DNA from 3 places in the Vibrio aestuarianus genome. Region 2 is predicted to be linked to each of the others. Evidence: predicted binding sites of a transcription regulator. Region 2 holds the regulator's gene; each other region holds the start of a gene.

Region 1 (8,413 bases), 1.5 Mb from region 2:
TATGAGGCCTGTTCATTTTTGTGGCATATTCATTGTCAGCTGGAGAAGGTATACTTTCACTACACTTTCTTCATGATTTCGGTGCTATGAAACAAGAATACGCCCGCTTGGTTACCCTTGCCGCATGGACAGCCACAATGGTTGCAACCGTGCTTCTGATTGTCAAAGTGATCGCTTGGTGGATCACAGGCTCTGTCAGTTTACTTGCCTCACTGATCGATTCTTTACTCGATATTGCTGCCTCGGTGGTCAACTTGATTGTGGTGCGCTATGCATTACAACCGGCAGATAAAGAGCATGCCTTTGGGCATGGTAAAGCAGAGTCCTTGGCCGCACTGGCGCAAGCGATGTTTATTTCAGGTTCTGCCTGTTTCCTCATTCTTAATGGTGTTGACCGATTTTTCCGCCCACATGAATTAACCTCTCCCGAATATGGGGTTTACGTTAGTTTCTTTGCCATGGTAGTAACATCCGGTTTGGTGATGTTCCAAAAGCATGTGGTGAAGAAAACCGGCAGTCAGGCGATAGCCGCTGATTCTCTACATTATCAAACTGATCTTTTCATGAACGCTGCTATTATGCTGGCGCTAGCACTGAGCTGGTATGGCTTTAAGCAGGCAGATGCGGTATTTGCGGTCGGGATTGGTCTTTATATCTTATACAGTGCATTTCGTATGGTGATGGAAGCGATTCAAACCTTACTCGATCGAAAACTACCTGATGAAGAATTAGCGCAGATCCATGCCGAGTGTCTGTCTGTTGAAGGGGTATTAGGGGTTCATGAATTGCGAACACGAATGTCAGGACCTGTAAGATTCATTCAATTGCATTTGGAATTAGATGACAACATGCCATTGATTGAAGCGCATCGCATTGCTGATGATGTAGAAGATAAATTGCTCGACGCTTTTCCTGGGGCAGATGTATTAATCCATCAAGATCCTTACTCAGTTGTGTTTGGCTCAGAAAAAAAGCAAAAAACACAAGGCTGGTAGCGACAGAAATACGCTTATTGGCTATCTTTTGTGTGAGTAATAAACAAGTGTGATTCTGATGTGAATCAACAAAGTATTAACGCAAAGCTGTAATACTCTTACATAAGTAGCAAAGTTACATAATTTCACGCAAATAACAGTAGTATTCCTTTTTAGGAAAGGTAACATTGCGCGTAGATTATCAAGATTTTGTTGCCTGTTTGTCGTTAACAGGCAGCGTTAAAATTAGTATTAAGTTTACAAAAAATCGAGGGTGAGCATGATTAAGAAAATCGGTGTTTTGACAAGTGGCGGTGACGCACCTGGTATGAATGCAGCAATTCGTGGTGTTGTTCGTACTGCGCTAGGTGCTGATTTGGAAGTATATGGTATTTATGATGGCTACCTTGGCCTGTACGAAGACCGTATCAAGCAACTTGACCGCTCAAGTGTTTCTGATGTGATCAACAAGGGTGGTACATTCCTTGGTTCGGCACGTTTCCCGGAGTTTCGTGAAGTAGCGATTCGTGAGAAAGCGATTGAAAACCTGAAAAAACACGGCATCGATGCTCTTGTGGTTATCGGTGGTGATGGCTCTTATATGGGCGCAAAAAAACTGACTGAGATGGGTTTCCCATGTATCGGTCTGCCTGGCACTATCGATAACGATATCGCAGGTACCGATTACACTATCGGTTACTTAACAGCATTAAATACAGTCATTGATGCGATTGACCGTTTACGTGATACTTCTTCATCTCACCAACGTATTTCTATTGTTGAGATCATGGGCCGTCACTGTGGTGATTTGACGCTGATGTCTGCCATTGCTGGTGGTTGTGAGTACATCATTACTCCTGAAACTGGCCTGGATATGGAGCAGCTTACCGCCAATATCCAAGATGGCATTAAGAAAGGTAAAAAGCACGCGATTATTGCTTTAACCGAGCTAATGATGGACGCTAACCAACTGGCGAAAGAAATTGAAAAAGCGACGGGTCGTGAAACTCGTGCGACAGTACTTGGTCACATTCAACGTGGTGGTCGTCCAACAGCATTTGACCGTGTATTAGCATCACGCATGGGTAACTTCGCTGTCCACCTACTGCTTGATGGCCAAGGTGGTCGTTGTGTTGGTATTCAAAAAGAGCAGTTAGTTCATCATGACATCATTGATGCTATCGAAAACATGAAGCGTCCAGTACGTCATGACTTGTTCAAAGTGGCTGAAGAGTTGTTCTAATCTGAGCTATACCCTTCCTACTTGAAGTTGCAGCGGTGTTGGCTACGTTTGCTCACCCCAATCACATAGTTTATCTATGCTCATGGGGATTCACTCACTTGCCGCCTACCTGAAACTTCAAGTTGTTTGGGGATATGTTGTAAATTGAACTTGAAAAAAAGACCGCATTTGCGGTCTTTTTGTCTTTTCACACTATAGGATGATTTCACGTACTTCAGGATCTTTGCGTTCCAAGTAGTGAATTGATTTGATACGACGAATGGTACGACAACGGCCACGGATCAATAGAGTTTCAGTGGTCGCAATATTGCCTTTACGCGTTATACCTTCTAATAAATCACCTTTGGTGATGCCGGTTGCAGAGAAAATGACATTATCGCTACGCGCCATGTCTTCCATTTTCAGCACTACACCCGCTTCAACGCCCATTTCAGCACAACGAGCGAGCTCTTTTGCGCCATAAATGCGGTTTTCTTCGGTATTGCCCTTTACTTCATGACGAGGCAGTAGACGACCGTGCATATCGCCATCAAGAGCGCGAATGACAGCGGCAGATACCACACCTTCTGGTGCGCCACCGATACAATACATCACATCCACTTCGCTATCTGGCATACAAGTTAAAATAGAAGCAGCCACATCACCGTCAGGCACAGCGAAAACGCGAACGCCCATCTGTTGCATCTGTGCAATCATCGCATCGTGGCGAGGTTTGGCTAAAGTGGTGACGACTAGGGTATCGAGTGGTTTATTGAGTGCTGCGGCGATATTTTCTAGGTTCTCTTTTAATGGTTTGTTGAGGTCAATACAGCCTTTTGCACCAGGACCAACCACCAATTTTTCCATGTACATATCTGGGGCTTTAAGGAAACTTCCTTTTTCGCCAGCGGCTAATACAGCCAGCGCGTTAGATTGCCCCATAGCGGTCATGCGAGTACCTTCAATGGGATCGACTGCGATATCAACTTTGTCGCCACCTAGGCCTACTTGCTCACCAATATAAAGCATCGGCGCGTCGTCGATTTCGCCTTCACCAATGACAATTTCACCTAAGATTTCGGTTTTGTTGAGAAGATTACGCATGACTTCGACTGCCGCGCCGTCTGCGGCATTTTTATCGCCTCGACCAAGCCATTTATAACCAGCCAGTGCAGCACCTTCGGTTACTCGAGAGAATGCCATTGCTAAATCGCGTTTCATGCTAACTCCAAAGAAAAGGGAATAGGAAATTTCGGCGGCGATTTTAACATATCAAATCGGAAACGTTTGCTTTTTTAGTTCGTAAGGATTGCACTTGATCAAATCCAAGCGTTAAATTTGCGAAATCAGCGTGGAGAAATACAGTTTTTCCGAGTCGCTGTGTGGCTTAAGTTAGGCTAGGGTCAATTTGAGTTTGTTTTTTAACCGAATAGTGAAAAATTTCGCATATAGTGAGTGTTTATAAGCGCCGGGCTGAGTAGAATGGCTCAATAAGTGAAATTATGTTCACCTCAACCGAATCATTAAGGGTATGCACCATGTCTTTTGAAGTATTAGAACTACTAGAAGCAAAAATTCAAACCGCTGTTGACACAATTGCACTTCTGCAAATGGAAGTTGAAGAGTTAAAAGAAGAGAAACAGCAGTTGATCACTGAAGCTAATGAGCTAAAAGCGGGTCGTGAAGAGCTTGAGCAAAAAGCACAACAAATGCAGCAAGAACATGCCGCATGGCAAGACCGTATTCGTAACCTATTAGGTAAGATGGATGACGTAGAGTAATCTTTCTGCTTACGATTAAAATAACAATGCCGACGAATGTCGGCATTGTTATTTTAAGTTTCTTTTACTGGATGGTTATGCTTTCGGTCTTACGCCCAATGTATGACATAGCGCATAGGTCATTTCGGCACGGTTTAGTGTATAGAAATGGAAATCTTTTACCCCTTCACGGCTTAAAATTCTGACCATGTCGATAGCTTGACTTGCCCCGACAAGCTGGCGAGTGGTTGGGTCATCATCTAATCCATCGAACTGTTTTGCCATCCAACCAGGTACTTTGACATTGTTTTGTGCAGCAAAGCGCGAGGCTTGTTTGAAGTTGGATACAGGCAAAATTCCCGGTACGATTTCAACATCAATACCCGCCGCCACGCAGCGGTCACGAAAACGTAAGTAGCTTTCTACATCAAAGAAGAACTGGGTAATCGCGCGGTTGGCACCGGCATCAACTTTACGTTTTAGATTAAGTAGGTCAGCTTGTGCACTTTTTGCTTCAGGGTGAACCTCTGGAAAGGCGGCAACAGAGATATCAAAATCATGACGTGCTTTTAGTAACTCAACCAGATCTGAAGCATACATTTCTGGCTTGCCACCACCGACAGGAATATCCCCACGCAATGCCACAATGCTTTGAATGCCGTTGTTCCAGTAATCGTCAGCAATTTGAATAAGCTCTTCACGTGATGCATCGATGCAAGTCAAATGAGGGGCTGCAATTAAACCGGTTTGATCTTTGATCTCTTTAATGATGGAGTGAGTACGGTCGCGTTCGCCAGAGTTTGCACCATAAGTGACAGAAACAAATTTTGGTTGCAGCGTTTTTAAGCGGTGTACCGAATTCCACAGCGTCTCTTCCATCTTTTCAGAGCTCGGTGGGAAAAATTCAAATGACACATTAATATTGTCAGACAGCTCTGCAATGTTTTGGTTTAGTGCATCGATATGACTGGCGTGTGTGTATCCCATCTTACTTCTCCCTGTGGCGAACTTCCCGCCAAATTAAAATCCCTTGAATTGACGTTTGGACGTCTATATGTCCACAGAATGTATTGAATACGTTTTAATGTCAACACTGTAATCATGAAGAATATTCATGTTGAATGTGAGCAGAACTCAAGTGAAACACCAATATAACTCGTAATCAGTTATAGCATTCTTTGTTGGCCAAAAACAAACAAAGGAGCCAATGGCTCCTTTAGTTAAAGAAAACTAGACAGCAAGTTTAAATCCGACTGGATTGCTCCTGCTGTGACTTCTCGGCCTGCTCCTGGCCCGCGAATAACCAATGGATTATCACGATACCATTTACTCTCGATAGCAAAAATATTGTCACACGGCAGGAGATTAGCTAAAGCGTGTTCGCGATCCAGCGCTTCAACCCCAACAGTGGCTTTACCATTCTTTTCAAGCCTTGCTACGTAGCGCAGCACTTTTTCTTCACGTTGTGCTTTTTCAAGACGTTCAGCCAATCTCTCACTCAGTAGTTGGCTCTTATCTAAGAAGTCATCTAACGATAGATCTTTAAGCTCTTCAGGTACCAGTGATTCGACTTTTACGTTTTCTGGCTCAATGTGTAGGCCAGATTCACGAGCTAAAATGACCAGCTTGCGCATCACATCAGAGCCATCGAGGTCACTACGAGGATCGGGTTCTGTTAAGCCTTGTTGCCAAGCAAGATCGACTAACTCACTAAAAGGAATCGAACCATCAAATTGTTGGAATAGCCATGATAGCGTGCCAGAGAAAATGCCTGACAGCGCGACAATATCATCACCACTTTCACGTAGGTCACGAACGGTATGGTTGATAGGCAAACCTGCGCCAACCGTTGCATTGTATAACCAATGGCGGCTGATCTTAGCAAAAGCATCTTTCACTTGATGATACGACTGACTAGAGGCGGAGCCTGCGACTTTGTTGGCGGAAATTAAGTGCATGCCATGCTCGGCAATATCGAGGTAACGCTCTGCGAGTTCAGAACTGGCTGTGACATCTAACACGATGAGATCATCATATCCTTGGATATTACTCAGGTGTTGTAGCCATTCCTTACCTTGGTAAGAGATGGCTTCATCATTAAATCGTTCGAGTACCGATTCAGCATTGATGCCTTGTTCATCAAACCAATAGGTTTGGCTGTCGATAACCGCCACCAGTTCAAAGTTCATTCCACGTCGCTTTTCAAGCTCTGATTTTTGCTCTGCAAATAATTTCAGCCAACTCGAACCAATATTACCTTTACCACATAACGCTAACGCAACACGTTTTTGCGCTTGGAAAAGTTGATTGTGCATTCCTATTACTAGTGGTTCTACTGCGGTTTTGCGTAGCACGGCAACTAAACTAAGCCCAGACTCTGACTCACAAATAAATTCAACCGGGGATGATCTCAACTGTTGGTAAAAACCGTAGCAGTGATTTGGGTTTTTGGTGACGCCAGCGCCAACCGCGCCAACTAAAGAAAACCCTTCTTTGAGTTTAATTTCAGCTTCGAAAGCCGTGTCTTGAAGGTGGGCGAGAGCGCCTCCTGAAATTTCAGTGGTGTAGGCTAGACGTAAGCGGTGTTGATCAGCTTGGGCTTCAAACGCTAGCGGTTCAAGTTGGGCACGTTGTAAGCTGCGCAAAACGCTGCTTTGCAGACGTTGGAAGTCATGACCGTGGCTAAAGGAAAGCTCAATCAGCAAGACATCTTCTAACGAGGTGATGATCTTAGCCCCACGTCCAGAAGCAAGCACACGCTCGATATGGGTTGAACCGGACTCGGGTTGATAACTGCAACGTAAGTGCAAATCCATCGAGCTTTGAGCGACAGGTTGTAAAGTTCGGCTGTGCAATACTGGCGCGGCCAAGCGCGCCAGTTCGCTGGTTTCGTCTAAGCGCAGCAGTGGCAGCAAACAAGCATCGCTGACAATGCGTGGGTCTGCGCTGTATACCCCAGCGACGTCGCTCCAAATCGTAACACGGTTAACTTCGGCCAATGCACCGATCATGGTGGCGGAATAGTCAGAACCATTACGGCCTAGCAATACGGTATCGCCTTGCTCATTTTGTGCCATAAAACCAGTAATGATGATGCGATGATGAACATGCTGTGCCAAAACTTCTTTTAAAAGAGGATAGGAGCGAGAACGGTCAACTTCCGGTTGTGTGCCTGTTTCAGCGCGCAGAAAAGCACGTGCATCTTGCGCAACTGCGGCGAGATCATTTTGGTTGAGTAATGCGGCTAGTAAGCGCGAAGACCAAACTTCACCATGGCCCAATACGCTGGCTTGTTGGGCTGCACTTAGCGGTGCAGACAATTCACCTAACGCGCGTATTTCGGCATTTAATAGGTCGCGCAACGTCTTGGCTGAGTTGTCATCAAGTAGTGCGTCGATTAAGTTAGTTTGAAATTGACGAACCGCTTGTAGGTTCTCATGCGCTAATCGACCATCTTTTTTGAGAGCCTCAAGAAAGGCGATCAAGTGATTGGTGGTTTTGCCTGCCGCAGAAACCACCACTAAGTCGTTATTGTGTGAATACTCTTTTAAGATATTCACCACTCTTTTATAACATTCAGGGTCAGCAAGGCTACTGCCACCAAATTTATGCAGTTGTCGCAATGCCGTCATTAAAATGCCTCCTTGGCTTTGGCAAAGGCTTGTTGTAGATCGGCAATTAAATCATGAGCATCTTCTAAACCCACTGACAGGCGTAATAGTTGCGTTGAAATGCCGGCTTCAGCCAAAGCTTCGTCACCCATAGCGCGATGTGTCATTGATGCTGGATGGCAAATGAGGCTTTCGACACCGCCCAAAGATTCAGCCAGTGAGAACAGCTCTAACTGGCCGACAAAAAACTTCAACTGCTCAAAGCTTCCGGCAAATTCAAAACTGAGCATTGAGCCAAATCCTGACTGCTGTTTTTTCGCAATTTCATGGCCTGGGTGTTGTGGCAGACTAGGGTGATAAATCGTTTTCACCAATGCTTCGTGTTGCAAATAAGCTAAAATTGCACCCGCATTTTCCTCATGAACACGCATGCGAGCACCCAACGTACGAATACCACGCAGTGTCATATAGCTGTCAAATGGTGTCCCCGTTGCGCCAAGGCAGTTGCCCCACCAGGCTAATTCTTCAGCGTGTTGCTCGGTTTTGGTAATAACAACGCCACCGATCACATCAGAGTGACCATTGATGTATTTTGTAGTGGAGTGGATAACGAAGTCTGCCCCAAGCAACAATGGTTTTTGAAATATAGGGGTAAGGAAGGTGTTATCGACGGCTACGAGTGCACCAACTTGATGCGCTTGGTGACAAATGTCGGCAATATCGACAACGCGCACAAGTGGGTTCGAGGGGGTTTCTAGCAATACCAATTTCGGTTTTTTAGCCAGCGCAGCACTTAAAGCTTCATGGTCAGATTGATCAACAAACAAGACATTGAAATCGCCTTTT
Region 2 (8,413 bases):
TTTCTTATGCCGTCAGAATTTGAGGCGTGTGGCTTGAATCAGATCTATAGCATGGCTTACGGCACATTGCCTATTGTGCGTGAAGTCGGTGGCCTGAAAGATACGGTTCGTGATTACGATAAGTACCCTGATGAAGCAACGGGTTTTGGTTTCCATGAACCGTCTGCTGAGGCTTTGCTGATTACTATGCAACGGGCGATGCTATTTTATCTTCAGCATCCAGATAAAATGTTAGAAGTACAGCAACGCGCTATGCGACAAGATTTTAGTTGGCAAGATTCAGCGAAAGAATACATCAAAATGTATCAAGACGCGTTATTTAGTTAATAACAAATGAAAAGGCGCTTCGGCGCCTTTGTTTAATGCTATAGAGCAGATAAACCAAACATAATTTTACATCCTGCTGCCAACAGTCTTGGTATTTTGTGGTAGTCTTAATACTCATTGATTGCGAACAAATATCTCAATATGTCTCAGAGTTTACTTTTCCATAAAACTTACCATCATCCGACCAGTGATGAATGGGTTGTCTTTGTCCATGGGGCAGGGGGAAGCTCATCTATCTGGTTTAAGCAGATAAAAGCATACAGAGAACATTTTAATTTATTGTTAATTGACCTCCGTGGTCACGGCAAATCCAATCAGTTACTTAAAGAATTAATGGCCAATCGCTATACTTTTAAATCAGTTACACAAGATATTCTCAAAGTGTTGGATCATCTGAAAATCCAATCTGCCCATTTTGTTGGTATGTCACTAGGAACAATTATTGTCAGAAACCTTGCTGAATTAGCGTCTAGTCGTGTTAGAACGATGGTGTTAGGTGGTGCGGTGACGCGTTTTGACGTTCGTTCGCAGGTGCTAGTTAAGGTAGGCAATTTAAGTAAGCATATCATTCCTTATATGTGGCTATATCGATTGTTCGCTTATATTGTTATGCCACAACGTACTCAAAAAGAGTCTCGACATCTGTTCATACGAGAAGCAAGAAAACTGTGCCAAAAAGAGTTTAAACGCTGGTTTATGCTGACTTCGGAAGTTAACCCTTTAATGAAGTACTTTAAAGAGAAAGAACTACCAATCCCGACTCTTTATCTGATGGGCGAGAGAGACTATATGTTCATTAAACCCGTCAAGGACATGGTGGCACACCACAAAAAGAGTATTCTGTTAGAAATACCCAATTGTGGACATGTTTGTAATGTTGAACAGCCGGAGATGTTTAATCGACACTCTATTGAATTCATTCAACAGAATATGTCTCGCTAATTTCGATACGAGTAGACGGTCAATGGGAGCTACTGAACTGAACTGCAATGCCAGCAGGCAGAAAACTGCGGTTCGTTCTCTTCTCCGCATTTTTGGCAGTACCAGTTGGACACATTTTGTTCATGGTTATCGCGGTAAGTTTCTATAACTGCAAGAGCTTCACGTTCTTTATGAGCATCGAGTAGCCATACATAAGGGTTAGTTTCTTCTCCAAAAGGCAATTCACCTTGTAAACCAAACAGGCCTTCTCCCCTGACTTCACACTGAATTTTTTCTTGCTGCAAGAGATGACTGACGATATGTGCTTCTAATAATAAGTTCGAGACGAATATCTTCATGTTGATTGGCTCTAAGTCGTTTTGGTCATATTGTTGAATTTAGATAGACCCCATTTCGCTATCATGGGAAACAATCCAAGCAGTGCAAATGAAAGCAAGACGGACGGTGAAATAATACCAGATAGACTATCTATTTCAGATAACTGTGTGCCTGCATTCAAATAGACAGCAGTGCCTGGCAACATCCCCAACTGGCTAACTAAATAAAAGCGAACAGTGGAAAGTGGTGTTAAGCCCATTAACAAATTGATCAAGAAAAATGGAAAGACAGGTATCAAGCGCAGAGAAAATAGATAGAAAGCGCCATCACTTTCCACACCTTGGTTTATCGCTTTCAGTTTTGAGCCAAATTTGTCTTGCACCCATTCACGCAGTAAAAAGCGGCTGCTTAAAAAAGCTAGGGTTGCCCCGATAGTACTGGCAAAGGAGACTAAAAGTAGGCTAGTCCAAAAGCCGAATAGCGCCGCGCCTAATAAAGTTACCACTGCCGCCCCAGGTATCGAAAATGCCGTGACTAAAATATAGAGCGAGAAATAGAGTGCAGCTGCGCTCACAAAGTTTTGTTCAATATGCTCATTGAGCAGTAATTGCTGTGCTTTGGCGTTTTCTAAGGTTAGATACTGGCCAAAATTCATCGCTAGCAGAATGATGGTAATTAATAGGATTAGACCCAAGACAATTTTTTTATTCATGCTTTTTCTCACCGCGTTTTTACACTAGATATAGTGAATAGGACATGGAAAGTCGAACTTTTATTTCAAAATGGAATAAAAAAGCGCCCGCAATGAAGTGCGAGCGCTTTTTGAAAGGTTGTGGTTAACGTTTATAGATTATTGGCGAGTTCATCACGACGAGATTGCGAAATAACAGACCAGTGTTTTCCTTCAATCGCGCCTTCTAAAGCCCAAAGCAATTCTAAACTGACAGTCGAAGAGTGGGTTTGCTGAATGGCTTTGTACGCTTCTAAAGCACCTTTCGCTTGTAAATCATTAACCGATTCAATACCTGCTTTTTTGAGCATTCTTTCCGTTGCAAGACGCAAATTGGGCAGATCTTTCAAGCGATCTGGCTTTGCCTGAGCTTGAACTTCACGTTCTTGCTTGGCAATTTCAAGTGCGACAGATGCGTCTCTCAAGATTTGTTGCGGGTTGTTCCAGCAATTATCAGGTAATGCAAAATATTTAGTGACGACAGGAAAGCCGCGCTTTTTATATACATAAGGCTCATAGCCCTGCTGTACAAAGCGTTTTGTAGACACATCATCAGCGCGAATGTGAAGTTTATCGTTTACGACCAAAGCAAACATAGTGTCATCGACGAAAATACCGAAACCGCCAAACATTGAACGAGATTTTACTTGTCCAAACTGTTCGAATAGTCGCATTGAATCTTTAAGTACTGGTTTATCCATGTTGTAAATTCTCGGTGTATAGGTAATACGCCACCAAAATCAGGTCCGAGAGGTTAGCAACTCTATGCAGAAAGTGTGTCAGTAAGGAGTAAACTTAATGCTAGTATCATTGCCATCGGCAACCCCGCTACCTACCAATATTTTGGTTTAGGCCGGAGGCTTTGCGTCCCATTCTTTCAAATGGTTTGCCCTGTGCGTGACTTCTAAGAATTAGAATAAATAAAAAATTGGACAAACATCACATTTGTATCTCTTATATGTGATGCCCATCTCAAAAGTTTCATGATTGAAAGTCAAATGTAATCCTAATTTTAAGAATATGGGCAGTTTTGACTTTCGAACGATTAACGAGCAAAAATTTGATTTATTTTTTTATATTTTTAACTGTTTTACGCTCAACAATCTCTGGGTGCATTTCAAAAATACGTCTTTCATGCTCTTTGTCTTTAATGCGTTCTAACAAAATTTCAAATGCATTTTTTCCTACACGGCGCTTAGGCTGGTGAATGGTGGTTAGCGGCGGTGAAAAGTATTCAGCGAGCTCAATGTTGTCATAGCCAATCACTGACATGTCATCAGGGACACGGATACCTTTTTGTTGTAGGCGACTCATTAAACCTAAAGCCATAGTATCGTTAAAACAGAATACAGCCGTTGGACGTTTATCCATTGCTGCGATTTTATCTGCGGCTAATACGGCAGTGTCACACTCGAAGTTACCTTCCAGTATCCAGTTTTCATTCACAGTTAGGTTCGCTTCTGCAAGTGCGCGTTTGAAGCCTTGAATTCGCTCTTGGCAGGCTGCCTTTTCGAAGTGACCACTTAGACATGCAATTTCAGTGTGACCATGATCGATAAGGTATTTGGTCGCTAGATAACCACCTTCTTCAGAATTATCGATGATTTTATCAGCTTGAGAGCTTTCTGGGCCCCAGTCCATTATCACCTTAGGGATATCGGCATGGCGATCGAGCATTTCCAGAAGCTCTTCAGTGAGGTCTGAACACATGACTAACATACCATCAACGCGCTTTTCTGCTAGCATGCGAATATAATCACGTTGTTTCTCATAGATACCGCCCGTGTTACACAAAATGAGCGTATAGCCTTGGCGATAGCAGTAGCTTTCCACGCCATCAATAACTTCGGAGAAAAACAAGTTAGTGGATTGGGTAACTAACATACCGATCGTACGGGTGGTATTACATTTCAAGCTACGAGCCACAGCACTTGGCGCATAGTTGAGTTCCGCTACTGCTTCCATCACTTTTTCTTGTGTAGCTTCAGCAACAAAGCGAGTTTTGTTAATCACGTGCGATACCGTGGTGGTTGATACGCCAGCGAGGCGAGCAACGTCTTTAATCGTAGCCATAAATTCGTTCCTGTCGATAATTGCAGAACGGTTGAATCAGCTTACCATTCAGCAGAGTTAGGCTTATTACCTTGTTAAGATTGAAGCCTAAAAGTAATAAAAACACAAAAACCGCCGGAAACAGCGGTTTGCATCTTAAAAATAATTTTTTATCGTTTTCAGTCAAGATTTTAGTCTGCAAACGTCAATCAGGCAATGAAAAATCTGCTTAATAAATCAGTCAATTGTCACAGTTGACTGATTTATTGTGTATCTATGTAAAGACGCACTAATCGTTAGACAAATACTTGCAGTCCAATTGAAGAAATGCCACTAGCAGTTCGGTTAATGCGCTATAGAACCCGAACTGATCAATTTGTTGGCATCGAAGGCTAAACTGAGGCACCCATGAGAGGATATGCTGTTGGATAAACTCATACTGTTCGACAAAGGCTTGATCTAAATGTTGTTCCTGTTCTAGCTCATTGGATCGAATGATCAAATTCCCCAGAAAATCTAATTCAATAGCAATGTGATCGGCTGGCTCATTCAGCGATGTGCTTACCGCAATGTTATGTGATGCCATTAATTCGGTCATCGCTTTTGCTGGTTCAGCATTGAGAAGACCTGATTGACCAATATAAATAGAGGCATATGGCAGAGCAGAATCTTTATTTGATTTTAGAAAAACATCACAGAAATCAGCGGCAAGCTCTAGTTGAGCATCTTCCCTATCCATGAGTCGATTTAATGCATCGACTAGTTTGTCAATTGCAGGTTTAAGGGTTTGGTTGTCACCTAAGCCAGTAAGAAATGAGCGAATGGCCTGAGTATGGTATTGTTCTAGTTCCTGCTCAGTTAGCTCTTTGACAAATAAGCTCGAAAGCCACCAGTAAATCTCGGCACGCTTTTCATTAAAGGCTTTAGTTTCTTGCATCATCTTGCTCCAAAAATAATTACTCTGCTAAGTTTAGCGAATAAAAATGAATAGCTATCACTATATAAATGAAAAAATATGACAGAAATTGTTATTTAATTAATACCGTCTTGGAAGGTTGTTTTGAATCAATAAACCAGCATTTTTCTCTATTTTTAGCCTGCGATGATAGAATTATGACGATTTATGAATAGAATAAATTTGTACATAGTCTCATACTGAGACTTAGGCATTTCCATATAAATAAGTGGTGTACATGAGCTATCACGTATTAGTTGTTGAAGATGACGCAGTAACTCGCAGTAAACTGGCCGGGTACTTTCAAAATGAAGGTTATACCGTTACAGAGGCGGAGAACGGTACTCAAATGCGAGAGGCGCTTCAGAACAACGTTATTGATTTGATTATGTTAGATATCAACCTTCCGGGAGAGGATGGTTTGATGTTAACGCGTGAACTACGTAGTCAATCTGATATTGGAATCATCCTGGTTACAGGTCGCACGGATAGCATCGATAAAATTGTTGGTCTCGAAATGGGGGCTGATGACTATGTCACCAAACCATTTGAATTACGTGAACTGTTAGTTCGTGTAAAAAATCTTTTATGGCGGATATCGACAGCCAATAATCAATCGACTGTTGGCGATACTTCTCAAAATGGTAATCTCGTTCGATTTGGTGAATGGTCATTTGATATTCAACGCCGTGCACTTAGTCGAAGTGGTGAACCGGTAAAATTGACAAAAGCTGAGTATGAGTTGTTGGTTGCATTATCTTCTTATCCTAACCAAGTACTGAGCCGAGAACGTATTTTGAATATGATCAGTCATCGTGTTGATGCGCCTAATGATCGTACGATTGATGTCTTGATTAGACGGATGAGAGCGAAGATGGAATTTGACCCTAAAAACCCACAAATTTTTGTGACGGTGCATGGGGAAGGGTATATGTTTGCCGGAGATTAGTCGTTTATTTTCGATAAAACACGTATCTCGTTGGGTTATTTGAGATGCCAGAAAATAAAAAACCGAAGTAGAGACTTCGGTTTTTTATGTATCTTACAAATTGCTTTCTTGTTGTGGAGCGTTTTCTAAAGCCGTTTCCTCGTAGCCGGATGCCCAATCACGTAGGTTTTGCCACAATAGCCCCAAGGTCTCATACCAATAGCGCTCCGTTTGTTCTAAGTAGCGAGCTCGAGGTGTGTATTTTTCCCAAGCCTGAGCGATATTGTTTTGCGCTAGATAATTGGTTGGCGCGGGAATAGGGGCGAGTCCTGCCGAGTAAAATTCGTTTAATGCGCGTTGCATATGGCTCGCTGAAGTGACGAGTACTAACTTGCGCTGTTGAACAAAGGCAGCAGCTTGTCTTGCTTCTTCCCATGTATCTTTCGCGGTTTCAAGCAAAATGATATCGGATTTACTCACTCCGAGTGCGAGCGCTACGGTTGCTAACATGCGAGCGTGACTAAATTCGGAGCCGCCAGAGTAACCAGACAAGATTAATTTTGAACCGGGATACATGCGCATCACTCGAATGCCTTCACTAAGGCGCATCAGTGCGGTTCGGCTGAGTTCAGACGTGGGGGGAATTTGATCGTCAACCACATGCCCACTACCAAGTACCATGACATAATCAATCGCTCCTTCACTAGGAAGGAATGCAGAATACTGTCTTTCTAACGGCATCAGAACACGAGTAGCGAAAGGTTGGAAAGAGATCAGGAATAGAGTCGTCAAAGATAACAAGACAATCATACAGCCAGTTTTACGTTTGGCTGTGAACATAATAAGCATTAAACCTACAAAACCGAGGATAAGCATCGCCGGGAGAGGCATTAATAATGAGGAAATAATTTTTTTCAGCTCAAACATAAACAAAATAGTCCGAAAAAACACCACTTGAATATAAAAAGGCATAAAGCCTCTTTATTCCTGCCATTCCTATGACAGAATAGCAGCACGATTCGTTATCATACCCCAAGCGACTGTGACTGAAGACCGGAATTTCGACGATATTGCCCACAAATTTGCAAAAAACATATATGGCTCTGACAAAGGTGAGATACGCCAAGTCATTGTTTGGGAAGATATCGAGCAATTACTCGCCATGTTTGGCACCAACCCCCAACCCTTGCATATTTTGGATGCGGGTGGTGGACTGGCACAAATGTCCCAAAAATTGGCCAAGCTAGGGCATCAAATTACATTATGTGATCTATCTTCGGAAATGCTGCTGTTAGCTGAGCAGGATATTGCAAAAAATAGCTTGCTTGAGCAGTATCGGCTGATTCACTCACCTGTGCAATCAATACAAGAGCATTTAACCGCTTCTGTCGATATGGTGATGTTTCATGCTGTGATGGAATGGTTAGCAGAACCGAAAGCGGCATTGCAAAACTTGTTAGAACAAGTCAGGCCGGGTGGAATGGCTTCCGTGATGTTCTACAACCATCATGGTCTGGTATATAAAAATGTGGTGTGCGGTAATATTCCTCATGTGCTGAATGGGATGCCACATCGCAAAAGATTTAAACTCCAACCACAAAAAGGTTTAAGGCCCGAAGACGTCTATCAATGGATCGAAGATGCGGGGTTTGAGATTTGTGGTAAATCGGGAATTCGTTCATTCAGTGACTACATCGGAAACGTAGCAAGTATGGGCGACTACCAATATGAAGACGTACTGGCACTAGAAAAACAATTGTGTAGACAAGAGCCGTACCTCTCACTAGGTCGATACATTCATGTGTGGGCGCAGAAAAAAATAGAGCAGGAATAACAATGAGTGAGATAACTCAAAGCGCTGCAGAGCAACCAATCGATGAATTGGTTAGCTGGGTAAAGCAGCACGATTTCTCATTGAACCTGACGACAGAGCGGCTTGCGTTCCTTATCGCTATCGCAGTACTGAGCAATGAAAGGTTTGATGAAGAATTAGGTGAGGGGGAGTTACATGACGCGTTCTCCATCGTCACTCGTATGTTTGAAGAGACAGGTGAAGCTTCGGCTTTTCGTGCTAATAACGCGATCAATGAACTGGTTAAGCAGCGATTGGTGAGCCGATTTACCAGTGAAGTAACCGAAGGTGTCAGCATCTACCGTTTAT
Region 3 (8,413 bases), on a different contig from region 2:
CAGCACTTGTGAGCATCACCTGGTAACGATCGATGGTAAAGCTGCTGTTGCTTACATTCCGCGCGGCAAGATTATTGGACTTTCAAAAATCAATCGTATTGTGCGTTTTTTTGCTCAACGTCCACAAGTTCAAGAGCGAATGACACAACAAATTCTGGTGGCACTGCAAACCTTACTTGAATCTGATGATGTAGCGGTAACTATTGATGCAACGCATTACTGCGTTAAATCACGCGGTGTTATGGACGCAACCAGTGAAACGACGACGACGGCATTGGGTGGTATTTTTAAGTCTAATCCTGCTACTCGTGCGGAATTTCTTCACGGCTTACGATAAGTGTCCCATTGATTTCAATAAAAAGCCCCGAAATAGTTTTCGGGGCTTTTTACGTATCTGACCAATATTGAATTTCAACGTTTATTCAAACAAAGCAAGATACTCACTATAACCTTGAGCTTGCATGTCATTTTTTGCAACAAAGCGCATTGCCGCAGAATTCATACAATAGCGTAACCCGGTTGGGGCAGGACCATCGTCAAATACGTGCCCTAAATGAGAATCACCAAAACGGCTTCTGACTTCTGTTCTTGAATAAACTAAGCGGAAATCAGTCTTCGTTGCAATATATGCTTCATTTATTGGTTTAGTAAAACTCGGCCAACCAGTGCCAGATTTGTATTTGTCGGTTGAAGAAAACAGCGGTTCACCAGTGACAATATCAACATAAATACCCTCGGCTTTGTTATCCCAATACTCATTATTAAAAGCGCGCTCGGTGCCTTCTTCTTGGGTGACGTAGTATTGAAGGTCAGTCAGTTTGGCGCGAATCTCCTTGTCAGAAGGTTTGGTATAGACTTTAAGGCTTGCCTCCGATTTATTTGCATCAATTAATTGACGTAATGTCTTTGGATTTTCATTACGATCTTCACCAAAGATTTCATCTAAATATTGGTCACGCCCAGATGCGTAGCGATAGTAGTTGTACCGCACTTTGCTCTTTTTATAAAAATCTTGGTGGTAATCTTCTGCCGGCCAGAATGTAGTATATTGGATGAGTTCTGTTTTCAGCGGTTTTTTATAGATACCGAGCTTATCGATGTCAGCCATGAAGGTTTCTGCTGTCAGCTTCTGCATTGCATTGTGATAGAAAATCGCAGGGCGATATTGTGGGCCTCTATCGACAAATGACCCTTTGTCATCGGTCGGATCAATATGACGGAAAAAATGATCCAACACCTGCTCATAGCTGACAATTTGAGGATCAAACGTTACTTGCACCACTTCAATATGGCCGGATTTACCCGATGAAACTTGTTTATAGGTCGGGTTTTCCATCGATCCGCCGGCATAACCTGATACGACATTGATCACGCCGTTGAGTTTCTCAAGATCAGATTCTGTACACCAAAAACACCCGCCAGCGAGTGTGGCGACATCGACGTTACCAATGCTGGGCATTTTCTGTGGTTTAGTCTCTGCCTGACTAAACAGTGAAAAAACGATAGGAACGAATAACGCTATCGAGATAAAGATGGGAGTAAAACGTTTCATAACCGACCTTACTTTTTTTTATTGATATACGTAAAGAACGGTAAAAAGTGCAAAAACTTACAGCACAGAGATAAAAATAGTTAATTTTATTGAAAGCTTCTGCAAATGGGTGACTTTCCAGAAGCTAACTTAGTGATTAATTAAGACCGATGATATTGCCGTGCTGATCAATATCCAATGCCATAAAGGCGGGTTTGTCAGGGAGTCCTGGCATGGTCATAACATTGCCGCATAGTGCATAAATAAAACCAGCACCTGCGCATAATCTAAGTTCTCGAATAGGAACATCAAACTCTTTTGGAGCACCTTTAATGGCTGCATTGGTAGAAATAGATAAAGGAGTTTTGGCCAAACAAACCGCTAAATGACCATAACCGTGAGCTTGGAATGCACGCATTTGTGCTTTGGCTACCTCACTTAATGTAATTCCCGCTGCACCATACCCTTTTTGAGCCACTGCGTTGAGTTTGGTTTCAATCGAATCTTGCGAGCAATAGAGAGGAGTAAATTGATTGGGCTTGTGACATTGGGCGATCACTTTGTTTGCAAGATCTGTTGTACCTTCTCCACCGAGCGCAAAACCTTCGCTCAATGCTACTTCAACGTTGTTCGGTAAGGCTTGAATCAGAGCGGTTAGTTGTTCGATTTCTTCCAGAGTATCTTGTGGAAAGCGATTGATAGCCACCACCGCAGGAACACCATATTTATTGACGTTGTTGATATGCCATTTGAGATTATCAAAACCAGCCATGAGTGCAGCTTGATCTGGTTCAAATAGCGAGTCAGGAACAGCTTGTCCGGGGCGAAGTTCATACAAACCAGAGTTAGCTTTTAGCCCACGTAATGTCGCCACAATGACTGCGCAATCAGGCGCTTTCCCTGATGTTGCCGCTTTAATATTACACGCTTTCTCAAAGCCCATGTCTGAACCAAAGCCACCTTCAGTGACGGTGAATTCGGCAAGTCGCGTAGCAATGTCATCCGCAATAATTGACGAATTGCCATGGGCGATATTGGCGAAAGGACCAGCATGAATAAGGGTAGGGACACCTTCTAAAGTCTGCATGAGCGTTGGTTCAATCGCTTCTTTCATACTAACGGTCATTGCGCCAGCTACTTGCAAGTCTTCTGTGGTTACAGGGTCACCATTTAAATTATAAGCAACCACGATGCGTCCAATACGTTGGCGTAAATCACGCAAGTCTTCCGCTAAGGCGAGAATGGCCATCAGCTCTGATGCGGCAGAGATATCAAACCCATCTTGCCGCTCATAACCATTGATGGTTTTACCGCTTTCATTTTGACCGACTGTGACCATCCTAAGTGCACGATCATTATGATCCATGACGCGTTTCCAGACGACCTTGTTTGCGTCAATCTTCAGTGCGTTCATGCCCGTACGTTGTTCAAAATCTTCATAACCTAATCGCTGCTCGTGATAAATCCGTGCATCTATAGCGGCAGCGGCGAGGTTATGCGCAGCCGTAACTGCGTGAATGTCACCGGTTAGATGTAAATTTAACTCTTCCATTGGGGCAACTTGAGAATAACCACCGCCAGCGGCTCCGCCTTTCACACCAAAGATTGGCCCCATAGAAGGTTGGCGAATACATGCCATGACAGAGTGATCTAATTTCGCGATCCCTTGTGATAGACCAATAGTGGTGACTGTTTTACCTTCGCCCAAGGGGGTTGGAGTGATGGCGGTAACAACAACCAATTTACCTTCAGGATGAGTGTGAAGTCTATCTAAGCAAGAAAGAGAAACTTTAGCCTTAAAACGTCCTTGGCTATGGAATTCAGTCGGATCTAGGCCTGCCTTAGCGGCAATAGCATCAATCTGTGTCAATTTTGTTGCACGGCAAATTTCAATGTCTGGCAGCATAAAACCCTCATCGGAAGTCATTAATAGGTGAGGAAAACGTTTGCGTCGCGATAATAACGTCAAAATGTTTGTTGTAAAGTATTATGGGTGGTCGAATATTCGATTGATGCTAAATTCTAACGCAATGCTGATTTTGATCAACTTAAGCTTCTGGTTTTACGTATCTATTGATATCCGAAGTAACGGAGTATTGTTCAGTTTGTCGTAGATTCAAAAACAATTTACACTGCGCGCAAGTTACTGAGGGATATACCATGAAATACGATTGGATTTTATTTGACGCTGACGAGACTTTGTTTCATTTCGACGCCTTCAAAGGTATGCAGCTAATGTTTGAACGCAAGGGAGTGATTTTTGATGAAATTGACTTTGCCAAGTACCAAGAGGTAAATAAACCTCTCTGGGTTGATTATCAAAATGGAGTGATTAATGCAGCCGATCTCAAGCATATTCGCTTTCAAGCTTGGGCCGAAAAACTGCAAACCACGACAGCTGATCTTAATAGTGCATTTCTTGAAGCTATGGCAGATATTTGCACGCCATTACCTGGTGCTAAAGAGCTACTAGAAGCACTAACAGGTAAGGCTAAACTTGGTATCATCACCAATGGTTTTACAGAGTTACAAGCGATTCGTTTGCAGAGAACAGGCATGACTGATTACTTTGAACATGTAATTATTTCCGAAGAAGTGGGTATAGCCAAACCTGATAACGGAATTTTTGCTCATGCGTTAGAAAAAATGGGTAACCCTTGCAAGAGTAAAGTACTGATGGTGGGGGATAACCCGCATTCCGATATTCTTGGTGGCCTTAAATTTGGCATTGAAACCTGTTGGCTCAATACCGTTGGCCATTCTGATATTGATGGTATAGAACCACATTATAATGTGCGCTCATTGCATGAGCTTAAAGAAATTCTTATCGCGTAATAGCACTAAATGATAAGATCGTCTGTTGATGGTATGGCTTAGTTTTCAGGTGGTTGAGCTAATCAAGCACCTTTATTTTGGCAAGTTATGTAATACGACCGGTATAACCGCCGTACATAAAGCAAGGGATTGTTGGTGCAGTACGTAAAAATCAAAGATGTGATTGTTGAGCAAATTGAGACAGGTATGCTGACACCACGTCAGAAGCTTCCTGCGGAACGGAAACTGGCAGAGTCATTTGATACTACCCGCGTAACCTTACGTGAGGCACTGTCATTACTTGAAGCAGAAGGTAAGATTTATCGCGAGGATCGCCGTGGCTGGTTTATCTCACCACAGCCATTGCGTTACGACCCAGCGCAATCTTTAAGCTTTACCAAACTAGCATTAGCACAAAATCGTCAACCCAAAACTCAACTTCTTCATTCGAAAGCGGTACTGGCCAATAAGCAAGCAACAGCGCTATTAGCATTAAAACCTTTTTCAGATATCTATCAGATTGAACGGGTACGCTATCTAGAAGATCGTCCGGTCGCTTACGTAACAAATTACGTTTGTCCTGATAAATTCCCTAATTTGCTAGGCTTAGATTTATCCCCATCACTGACAAGTTTGTATAAAGAAACCTTCGGTGTTGAATATCATAGTATCAGCTACAAGATGACGACAAGTTCATTGCTTGGCAATATCGCCCACGCTTTGCGAGCAACCTCAGGAACACCGGCAATGCTTATTAAGCGAGTCAATTACAACCAACAAGGAGAGGTAATTGATGGCTGTATCGAATATTGGCGACATGATGCTATCTGTATTGAATCATCAGTAAAACTGATTGGCTAACCTTGTATCAATAATTTTAGCTTTTACCATGAGGTTATGACTGAGTTTTGGCATCATCTTGTTTTAGTTGTTTATGCCCATCTTCACTGACGCCTTGTTTCCAATAACTACTAATGTAAATGTTTTCTTTTTCTACTTCTTTCTCATTACGGAAATACTGACGAAGTGAGCGCATGGTATCAAATTCACAAGCACACCAAACCGAAGCGTTGTCGCCGATCCAAGGCTTAGAAATAACGGATTGCGTTAAATTGGATGTTTGATCTTTAACTACCCAATCAATTTCAATCGCTTCGGGGACAGCCAATTCACGCTTGTCATCAATGTGGTCAACCTCAATCACAACATATCCTTTGGCATTATTAGGCAATAATTTAATTTGCGAGGCTAGGGCTGGAATCGCTGTCATATCAGCGACGAGGAAAAACCAATCACCAGCCGTATTAATGCCTTGGCTTTTGCCTGGCCCTGCAATGGATATGGTGTCTCCAACCTTTGTCGTTATCGCCCATCTTGCTGCAAAACCGCATTGTAAGTCTTTAGTAATATGACGAACAAAATCAACCTCAATACTATTATTTTCGGCGTTGAAGTGCTGAATTGTATAAGTACGCATAACTGGACGCTGTTGCGGTGAAATTGAGGAGATATTCGTATCACCATGATCGGTGAACAGTAATTTTATATAGCCGCCTTCGCTTTCGCTACCAAAGTGTGCAATATCATCACTCTGTAAAGTAATGCGTTGCATAGACGGTGAAATTTGTTGAGATTGAATGACTGTGAGTGAGTAGAAGTTTCGAGTTGGCTTTTTTTCTTTCTCTAGCATTGGGCTGATACCATCATTTAGATTAATTATCTTGTCACCATATCCTGAGTTGCACTACTTATCAATGATAATAGATATCATTTACGTTAATTTACTTTTATTAAATGAATCGTCATATATGAATAGAAAAAAGCCTCTAAGAATCAAAGGCTTTTTTCAAGTGGAAACTTGCTAGCTTTCTAAATCAACCATCTAGAATACTCTTTAAAAATAAACAAATTAGGTGCAGAAATTTGTTAGTTAGGAACGTGCGTTCAACTTGTCACTCATCCGCTGCAAGCCCTTTATGTTGCAGCCCAAAGCTAAGCTTTAGTACCCAAGCTTCGCTGGATAAAGTGATACGCTCGCCAGTAGTTAAACACCCCGCCAAAAAAGAACAACAGACTACCAATGAGAAACTGCCATGAAAGGTAACTAGAAAGTTGAGTGACTTCAGTAGGCACGCCACCTTCCCAAAGACCTGGAAATGAACCCACTGCGAATAGTACGCTACCAACAATAAATGTGATTGCTGTCAAATTGGTTAACTGGCCTTCTGTCGCTACGCTGTTTTTGGTATCGGCGAGGATGTTCACGCTAGCACCAATGACAAATAATGCACTGCCGATAGTAAACATTAACGCACTATGTGCCGAGTAGTTGTTATCAACAAACACCACCACTCTGCCCATTACGAACAGCAATGTTCCTACAAAATAGATATATGCGGCCGAATACTCCAATCGCTTTCTGGGGTGGTTGCAGTTTTTGCCTTGCCAGTAACGATGAACATCAAAAAGATCATGAACATTGACGATCAGGTAAAACATAGAACCGGTAAAGAATATCCACTGTCCAAGTACAGAGTATGCTTGGAAGGTCGGAAACGATAGCACACTGCCAACTAGGAAGAACAAGCCGCCAAATTTGTAGAGAACGGCATTAAGCGTTTCCCATTTAAATTGCGATCGTGTGTCAGCATTACCAACTGTTAGGTTGTGGATTCGTTTACGATTGGTGAAAAAATGTGGCATTCAGTGAACCTATTCAGAGATAGAGTATGAAAAATCGATTGTTAACAAAAGGGTATCATGAGGCCGTGTTGGACGATTATCACGTTTGTAGGACTACGCCCGTCATAGGATGGATTATCTACAAGAAGTCAGGCGTTGTTGAATGCCAAACACAACAAGAGCCATTCGACCTCTCGCAACGTTTATTGAATAGATTTTGGCCTCGACAGACACCACGGTTTCAGATTTTGGCTGAACGATAAGTATTGGTGTGGTTGAGCGCTAATTTAAATTCAATTTAGTCATAGCTGAGTTCCTAGCATCTCAAGTATGAACTCATACTAGACTAAAAACGGCACACAGACAAAAGGCGAACCAAATGGTTCGCCTTTTGTTATTCAAGTTAGTTTCCAACTTGGTTATCTGTGATCAAACAATCAATTAGTCTTGATAGTTATCAATGCTCGGGCAAGAGCAGATCAAATTACGGTCTCCGTAAACGTTATCGACACGGTTTACGGTTGGCCAGTATTTTGATGCTTTTGTTTGACGAGAAGGGAAACAAGCTACTTCTCGTGAATATGGATGTGCCCATTCATCACTAGAAAGATCCGCTTGTGTGTGAGGTGCATTGACTAGTGGGTTGTCTTCCAACGGCCATTCACCCGACTTCACTTTATTCATTTCTTCACGAATGGCGATCATCGCGTCACAGAAGCGATCAAGCTCTGCTAGGTCTTCTGACTCCGTTGGCTCTACCATCAATGTACCCGCGACTGGGAATGACATCGTTGGGGCGTGGAAGCCGTAGTCCATTAAACGTTTTGCAATGTCTTCTTCGCTAATACCGGTTTCTTCTTTCAGTGGGCGAATATCAATGATGCATTCGTGCGCTACGCGTCCATTGGTTCCACGGTAAAGCACAGGGTAGTGAGGACGTAATCTTTCCATCACATAGTTAGCATTCAAAATCGCAACTTTGGTGGCTTCAGTTAAACCTTCAGCACCCATCATGGCAATATACGCCCATGAGATCGGTAAAATAGAAGCACTACCGAGATCCGCGGCTGACACTGCGTGATCTTCACCTTCGACACCACCTTCAATATGACCAGGAAGGAAAGGGGCTAGGTGAGCTTTAACACCAATAGGTCCCATGCCAGGGCCGCCGCCGCCGTGAGGAATGCAGAAGGTTTTATGTAGGTTAAGGTGAGAAACATCAGAACCAATGAAACCTGGGTTGGTGAGACCAACCTGCGCGTTCATGTTAGCGCCGTCTAGGTAAACCTGACCGCCAGCAGCATGAACCATTTCACACACTTCTTTCACTTTCTCTTCATAAACGCCGTGCGTAGAAGGGTAAGTGATCATAATGCTTGATAGGTT

Evidence for each region. Region 2 encodes PurR, which represses purine synthesis genes. Its sites were predicted from a motif close to TNANGNAAACGTTTNCNTNA; they were not measured.
Region 1: glpX (class II fructose-bisphosphatase) is a predicted target of PurR. The motif match lies at 3,472-3,491, and genes of this name have one in related genera.
Region 3: MCT08_RS16015 (formate--tetrahydrofolate ligase) is a predicted target of PurR. The motif match lies at 3,466-3,485, and genes of this name have one in related genera.

The regions. Positions count from the first base shown of each region.
Region 1 is NZ_JAKNYQ010000001.1:564,401-572,813, forward strand. It holds gene fieF (CDF family cation-efflux transporter FieF) at 87-995, shown strand; gene pfkA (6-phosphofructokinase) at 1,255-2,217, shown strand; gene glpX (class II fructose-bisphosphatase) at 2,410-3,417, opposite strand; gene zapB (cell division protein ZapB) at 3,735-3,977, shown strand; gene metF (methylenetetrahydrofolate reductase) at 4,053-4,943, opposite strand; gene MCT08_RS02740 (bifunctional aspartate kinase/homoserine dehydrogenase II) at 5,177-7,588, opposite strand; gene MCT08_RS02745 (O-succinylhomoserine (thiol)-lyase) at 7,588-8,413, opposite strand, start outside.
Region 2 is NZ_JAKNYQ010000001.1:2,107,755-2,116,167, reverse strand. It holds gene glgA (glycogen synthase GlgA) at 1-327, shown strand, start outside; gene MCT08_RS09755 (alpha/beta fold hydrolase) at 469-1,269, shown strand; gene MCT08_RS09750 (putative signal transducing protein) at 1,299-1,607, opposite strand; gene MCT08_RS09745 (TVP38/TMEM64 family protein) at 1,619-2,311, opposite strand; gene MCT08_RS09740 (TfoX/Sxy family DNA transformation protein) at 2,431-3,018, opposite strand; cyclic di-GMP riboswitch class I at 3,133-3,218, opposite strand; gene purR (HTH-type transcriptional repressor PurR) at 3,383-4,390, opposite strand; gene torD (molecular chaperone TorD) at 4,659-5,306, opposite strand; gene torR (two-component system response regulator TorR) at 5,563-6,273, shown strand; gene elyC (envelope biogenesis factor ElyC) at 6,367-7,179, opposite strand; gene cmoM (tRNA uridine 5-oxyacetic acid(34) methyltransferase CmoM) at 7,295-8,086, shown strand; gene mukF (chromosome partition protein MukF) at 8,089-8,413, shown strand, end outside.
Region 3 is NZ_JAKNYQ010000002.1:534,129-542,541, forward strand. It holds gene folE (GTP cyclohydrolase I FolE) at 1-337, shown strand, start outside; gene msrB (peptide-methionine (R)-S-oxide reductase MsrB) at 419-1,552, opposite strand; gene MCT08_RS16015 (formate--tetrahydrofolate ligase) at 1,689-3,437, opposite strand; gene yjjG (pyrimidine 5'-nucleotidase) at 3,692-4,366, shown strand; gene phnR (phosphonate utilization transcriptional regulator PhnR) at 4,502-5,206, shown strand; gene MCT08_RS16030 (siderophore-interacting protein) at 5,241-6,035, opposite strand; gene MCT08_RS16035 (YrhK family protein) at 6,338-7,048, opposite strand; gene gcvP (aminomethyl-transferring glycine dehydrogenase) at 7,469-8,413, opposite strand, start outside.